Regions from separate parts of the Paenarthrobacter sp. 2TAF44 genome, predicted to be linked through region 1. Evidence: predicted binding sites of a transcription regulator. Region 1 holds the regulator's gene; the other holds the start of a gene.
What was found. The regulator HrcA, encoded in region 1, represses chaperone genes, less so after heat shock. The targets are predictions, from matches to a motif close to TTNGCACTCGNNNNNNNCGAGTGCNAA.
Positions count from the first base shown of each region.

Region 2: AB4Z15_RS20915 (FmdB family zinc ribbon protein) is a predicted target of HrcA. The motif match lies at 1,442-1,468, and genes of this name have one in related genera.

Region 1 covers NZ_JBFRFP010000013.1:76,564-79,964, reverse strand. The annotation lists gene AB4Z15_RS14120 (16S rRNA (uracil(1498)-N(3))-methyltransferase) at 1-335, opposite strand, end outside; gene dnaJ (molecular chaperone DnaJ) at 338-1,465, opposite strand; gene hrcA (heat-inducible transcriptional repressor HrcA) at 1,524-2,531, opposite strand; gene AB4Z15_RS14105 (DUF3097 domain-containing protein) at 2,706-3,401, shown strand, end outside.
Region 2 covers NZ_JBFRFP010000027.1:20,432-23,832, forward strand. The annotation lists gene AB4Z15_RS20905 (AAA family ATPase) at 1-153, shown strand, start outside; gene cpaB (Flp pilus assembly protein CpaB) at 234-1,025, opposite strand; gene AB4Z15_RS20915 (FmdB family zinc ribbon protein) at 1,109-1,381, opposite strand; gene AB4Z15_RS20920 (5-formyltetrahydrofolate cyclo-ligase) at 1,546-2,151, opposite strand; gene galU (UTP--glucose-1-phosphate uridylyltransferase GalU) at 2,264-3,196, shown strand; gene AB4Z15_RS20930 (GNAT family N-acetyltransferase) at 3,202-3,401, shown strand, end outside.

The DNA of each region.
Region 1 (3,401 bases):
GGGATCACGGCGTCTATGCCCAGTTCGGTGGCAGTTTCAATGGCCAACTCGTCACGGTCACCCTTGGCCAACGCTTGGACCAGCACCAAACGCACGTCCGGCTGATCTTCGAAAACTACCTCGGATGCCGTGACGGACAAACTTCCAGGGCCAACTTCTGCAACCGTGCCTGTCAAGCGGGCTCCTGCGCCATCGGCGATGTCCACGGACTCACCGACAGTGAGCCTCTTCACGGTAACGGCATGCCGGGCTTCTGCACCGTCGATGACGAACACAGCGCCCGGCTCAACTCCGTCCAGGCTCCCGGCGGGCGTGAAGAAAACGGGGTTGCTCACCGCTACAGGTTACCGAGCTTGTCCCGCAGCTTGGCGAACATGCCGCCGCTGGCCACGAGTTTGCCTTCGCTGAACTGCTCGCCGCGCAACTTGGCAAGCTGCTGCAGGAGCTCTTCCTGTGCCGGATCCAGCTTGACCGGTGTCTCAACGTGCAGGTGCACCTTGAGATCGCCGCGGCCGTAGCCCCTGAGGTGGGTAACGCCCAAGCCGCGAAGCGTGATGACCTCGCCGGACTGGGTGCCGGCCTTGACGTCAATCTCCTGGGGCCCGTCGAACGTTTCCAGGCTCAGTTCCGTGCCCAAGGCGGCGGCTGTCATCGGAACGCTCAGTGTTGCGTGCAGATCGTCGCCTTCGCGGATATAGGTGGAGTCATTGTTGACGCGGATCTCTACGTAGAGGTCGCCCGCAGGTCCGCCAGCTGGTCCTGCTTCGCCCTGTCCGGAGAGTTGGATGCGCGTACCTGTCGCAACACCGGCAGGAACCTTGATGGTGAGGGAACGACGGCTGCGGATACGGCCCTGCCCGTTGCACTCGTTGCAGGGATCCTTGATGACCGTACCGAAGCCCTCACAGGAACCACACGGCGCCGTGGTCATGACTTGGCCCAGGATGGATCGAACGGCCCGCTGGACTTGGCCGCTGCCGCCACAAATGTCACAACGCTCGGGATGCGTGCCGGGCCGGCAGCAGCTGCCATCACACGTGGGGCAGACGACTGCCGTATCAACTTCGAGCTTCTTGTTGACGCCAAACACGGCGTCCTTGAGGTCGATGCGGACACTGATGAGTGCGTCCTGGCCGCGGCGTACGCGGGAAGCCGGACCAGCGTGCCCGCCGCCACCGCCGAAGAAGGTGTCGAAGATGTCCTGGAACGCGAAGCCCTGGCCGGAGTAGCCGCCACCAAAGCCGTTGTCAGTGCCATTCTCGTTACCGGTGGCATCATAGACGCGGCGCTTTTGGGGGTCGGACAGCACTTCGTAAGCATGCGTCACGGCCTTGAACTGCTCCGCGACATCCTCCCCCGGGTTGACGTCCGGGTGAAGCTTTCGCGCCAACTTGCGGTACGCCTTTTTGATCTCTTCCCCGGTGGCTTCCGGCGAGACTCCCAAAACGTCATAGTGGCTGCTCAAAGTCTGTATCTCTTCCTTGTTATACGGTTACACGGCGATTCTTACCTCGGGGCTTGCGTCAGCCGCCGAGAATGCGGGAAAGGTAGCGGGCCACGGCGCGCACGGCAGCCATGGTGGTGGGATAGTCCATCCGGGTTGGTCCGAGGATTCCCACCTTGGCACCGGAGCCGTACCCCGTTGCCACGACCGACGCCTCGGCCAAGCCGTCGTAAGGATTCTCGCGCCCGATGCTCACTGTCACGCCGCGGGGATCATCCCCCATATCGGACAACAACCGAAGCATGACAACTTGTTCCTCAAGAGCTTCCAGCACTGGCCCAATGCTCAACGGGAAATCGACATTGGAGCGGGCAAGGTTGGCTGTTCCGGCCATGACGATGCGCTCTTCACGGCTGGTGTCGCTGAGGGCCTGGAGACCATGGGCAAGATGCTGCGCGAGTCCCCGAAGCTCCGGCGGGCACAGCGCCACTACGGAAGGCAACACCTGCGGCAGCAGTGCCAGCTGGGTTCCCGCGATGCTTCCCAGGAACCGGGAGCGCAGGGCCATCAACGCCTCATTACTTACATCGGAGCCAGCCTCGATGACCTTCTGGCCAACGCTTCCAGTATCTGCGATGAGCACCACGAGCACCTGCTTTGGCGCCAGGAGGACAAATTCAACGTGACGGACCAGGGCACGGTTGGAGTGCGGGTACTGAACGACGGCGACCTGGTTGGTCAGTTGCGACAGTAGCCTGACCGTGCGCTCAAGGATGTCATCGAGGTCGTCCGGCCCTTCAAGGAGCGAGTGGATGGCTCGACGCTCCGCGGCGGACAACGGTTTGACCTGCGAGATGCGGTCCACGAACAGCCGATAGCCCTTGTCCGTGGGGATGCGGCCTGCGCTGGTATGCGGCGCTGCGATGAGGCCTTCTTCTTCCAGAACAGCCATATCGTTCCGGATGGTGGCGCTGGAAACGCCCAGATGGTGCCGCTCCACAAGTGCCTTGGATCCAACAGGCTCACGGGAATGCACATAATCCTCAACGATTGCGCGCAGCACTTCAAGCTTGCGTGGCTCACTCATTGCAACACCTCCTGACGACTGTCCGGGCCTTTATCGGGACGGATAAACAGCACTCACTTAGCACTCAACATGCCCAAGTGCTAACAAGTCTAGTATGAGCCAGCACGTTGCTAGCATTGAAACCGCCCGCGGGAGTTATTCCCAGCACAACCAGCACAGAGGGGTATGAAGTCCTTGGCTTTCGATACGTGGGGCCCGCAGGATCTGTCCGCTCCTGCCAAACGCCAACTCCCCGAGGTAGCCGTCCAGCGCGGGATGGTCCTTGAAGACGTTCAGTCCGGCTGGGTGGGCGAAGTCACACGGGTGGAGAAATCGGGGGGAATGCACATCGTCTCCCTTGAGGACAGACGTGGCAAAACCAAGTCGTTCCAACTCGGGTTCGGTTTCCTGCTTGAAGGGCAGGCCATCCGTCTCATGCCTCCGGCAGCAAAGGCTCCTGGTTCGCCTGTGCGGTCGGGTCGAACGGCATCCGGGTCCGTAAGGGTGCTGGGCCATCGTGCACAGGTGGCCAAGGCGAGCCGTATTTGGGTGGAAGGCAAGCACGACGCCGAACTGGTGGAGAAAGTCTGGGGCGACGACCTCCGCATTGAGGGCATCGTCGTAGAGCCACTCCACGGCGTGGACGACCTCAAGTCAGCTATCGCCGCATTCTCGCCCGGGCCAGGGCGCAGGCTCGGAATCCTGGTAGACCACCTCGTGGCAGGCTCAAAGGAATCACGCATCGCCGCAGAAGCCATGACGGTGCCCGGAGCCGCCGGAAACGTCCTGATCGTCGGCCATCCGTATATAGACGTCTGGCAAGCCATCCGGCCAAAAGTGCTGGGTATTGAGCGGTGGCCGGAAGTTCCACGAGGCACTGACTGGAAGACC
Region 2 (3,401 bases), on a different contig from region 1:
CAGACAGAGTCAAAGACGCCAGCGACGAAGCAAGCTTCCGGTGGAATCTTGCCTACCAAGGCCGCTGAAGACGATCCCCGGCGTTGGGGCGACGAAGGCAACTATGACCATGAGCAGTGGTTGAAGGAGCAGAAGCCCCCACATTGGGGCTGATGAGATCACCGAATCCAAGCCCTGCATCAGGGATTGGCGAAACCTGGGCATTGACCAAAACCCCAGCGATTGACCAAAACCTAGGGATTGACCAAAACGAAGAAAAGCTTGCCTTGCGTGGATGCGCCGGCAAGCTTTTCTGCTTGCCGGGGATCTGCAGCTACCACCATCAAGCCGTCGGTGTCGCTGGTGCCAAGCCATTGGCCAGGTTTACCCCCTTGGGCAGACGTCCAAAGAACAGGGACGGAGGCGGCCAGGACTTCGGTTTGCCGGGACTCGTCGTATGATCCTGCAGCAGTGAGTACTACATTCACCAGCTGTCCCGGGGACAGAAGCTGGATGGATGAAGGGTCAGCCATGCGAAGAGGGACCGCAGCTGAACCTACAGGTGCACCAGTGAGAAGACCCGGCCCCAGAAGATTGGATTCAGTGGGAATCTGCCCTTTGGTCAAGGGCGAGGCAAGCTGGCGCCCCACCAGCGAAACGTGATCCTCCAGGGCTCCGGAAATCGCGAGGTCGGGCGGCACCCCAACAGTGGTGAAGTCGGCCACTGTGAGGCTGGTGCCTGCGGCAAGATCATGGGCAGCGACGAGAATGCTGACGCGCTGCTCAGAGGCAGGGGTTAGCTGTTGGACTGTAATGCCCGTGGCCAGGCAGAGCAACAGTGCAACTGTCAGCCGACGATTCCGGGAGACCCAGAAGTTCAGGCTCTGCCTGAGGCCCAGCCTCACTTGGCGATGTGGCCCCTGCTTCCGCGGGAGGAACGAGCCAGCCGTGCTGGTTGGCTGGTTTCGGGAGCGACCACGGCCCCGGGCAGGGGCAGTTGAATGTTCGCGGCGGGGGAGTGGCGAAGTGGTGGACTTTAGTGGCATGAGGCCACGTTAGCCACCGGGCTCGGCCGCCCAACAGCGCCCGGGTGCCCTATGTGGAAAAGTGCTGGTGTGGAAAAGTGCTGCTAGCTTGCTGCGGCCGCAGCCGCTGGTGCAGGCGTGGCAGCCGGGGTCGGAGTCGCCGGGGAGGAGGGCGCAGCGGAGACGGTGCTGCCCTTGGCATCGCGCGAATCCGTGCGGTAGAAGCCCGAGCCCTTGAAGACAACGCCGACGCTGTTGAACTTCTTGCGGAGCGCGCCCTGGCATTCAGGGCACTCCGTCAGGGAGCTGTCAGAGAAGGACTGGACGATGTCAAAGGCATGGTCACAGTCTTTGCAGGCGTATGCGTATGTGGGCACTGAGTTCCTCCTTCAGGACAAGGTTCAGGTCCTGTGGAGCCGTGGCGGAGAATCTCCGCATTAGCAGTCGCAGGGCCTGAGTGCCAATTCTATCATCAGCATCCCGCTCATTCGCTATCTGCCAACTCCACGTAGGTGCACGGCTTCACGTAGCGTCAACGAGGTCACTCTCCGGCGCCAAGCGTGATGATTCCCGAGGGCGTCAATGCATCCGGCACGGGACGGTCAAAAGGCTCGGCGGGGATAGCTCCGGAAGGCAATACATCGTCGTCGTACACCACTGCAATGGTGGGCGGCCGCCCACCGGAACTGTCCAGCCGTTGGAGGAGGCGGTCGTAGTAGCCGCCGCCCTGTCCGATGCGGTTGCCATCCCGGTCCACAGCGGTGGCCGGCATGAAGATGCCCGCAACAGCGCTCACAACAGCACTGTCCAAACGCTCGCCTTCGGGTTCGTCGATGGGTGCGTAGTCGGACCGGACGAAAGCTGTCTCCGGCGTCCAGTAGACCCAGCTCAACTGGCGGCCAGCTTCGCAGACGGGAAGCAGCACCTGGTGGCCGGCGTTGTGGAGGCCTGCGATCAGGGGCATGGTTGGGGGTTCGTGGGAGACGCCGACGTAGATCGCGAAGGTCCTGGGGGATCCGGCCGAGATTTTCTCGGCCCAGGCCAAGCCGTGCCGGGCAATTGATTCGCCGGCTTGGGCTAGTTGCTCGGTGGTGAGGCCACGCCTGTAGAGGCGTCGGCTGCTGCGGATGTCTTCCTTCGATGCCATTTTTGTCCGATCATGAGATTCGCGCGGGCTACCGTCGTCTACGTAAAGCAGCAAATCCGCTCCAGTTCAAGGGCTGTTTCTGCGTCTTGCCACGGCGAGGGTTTACCCGTTGATGTATTCCTTCCGTTACATTAGTCCGGTGACTCTCGATAACAATGCTGTCCGTAAGGCCGTCATCCCCGCAGCGGGTCTTGGTACCAGGTTCCTCCCCGCCACAAAGGCGATGCCGAAGGAAATGCTGCCCGTGGTTGACAAGCCAGCCATCCAGTACGTCGTCGAAGAAGCGGTGAAGGTTGGCCTGCACGACGTCCTGATGATCACCGGGCGCAGCAAGCGCGCCCTGGAAGATCACTTTGACCGTGTGCCGGCGTTGGAAGCAACGCTGGCAGCGAAGGGCGATACTGCCAAGCTGGAAGCCATCCAGTCCGCCACCAACCTGGGCGACATCCACTACGTCCGCCAGGGCGACCCCAACGGCCTCGGCCACGCGGTCCTGCGCGCAAAGCAGCACGTCGGGTACGAGCCCTTCGCCGTTCTGCTGGGCGATGACCTGATCGATCCCCGCGAGGACCTGCTCAGCGAAATGATCGCTGTCCAGCAAAAAACCGGTGGATCCGTTGTTGCCCTCATTGAAGTTGAGCCTTCGAAGATCAGCGCCTACGGTTGCGCCGACGTCGAGGAAAACGGTGAAGACGGCTACGTCCGCATCAAGCAGCTGGTGGAAAAGCCGTCCCCCGAAGAAGCTCCATCCAACCTCGCGGTGATCGGTCGCTACGTTCTGCACCCGGCAGTGTTCGACGTCCTGGAGAACACTGCTCCCGGACGCGGCGGAGAAATCCAGCTGACGGATGCCCTTGAGGTTCTGGCTGCCGGGGAAGGTGAAGGCTACGGCGTTTATGGCGTTGTCTTCCGTGGGCGCCGCTATGACACCGGTGACAAGTTGAGCTACCTGAAGGCCTGCATCGAGTTGGCATGCGAACGCGATGACCTGGGCCCCGAGCTCCGCGAGTGGCTGCCCACCTTCACTGCCGGTCTTCCCAAATAACACCGGTGTACGGCTCTGCGATCTGGCCGGTAACGCTGGAAAGCGGAGCCTTGGTGCTCCGGCCCATCCGTTACCGCGACAAGCGGGAGTGGTCTGAAGTCCGTTCGCGGAACAGTGAATGGCTTGCACCTTGGGAGGCGTCCAATCCTGCGCCGGGTGGGCGCCTGCCCAGTTACCGTCAAATGGTGGCATCCCTGAATGCCCA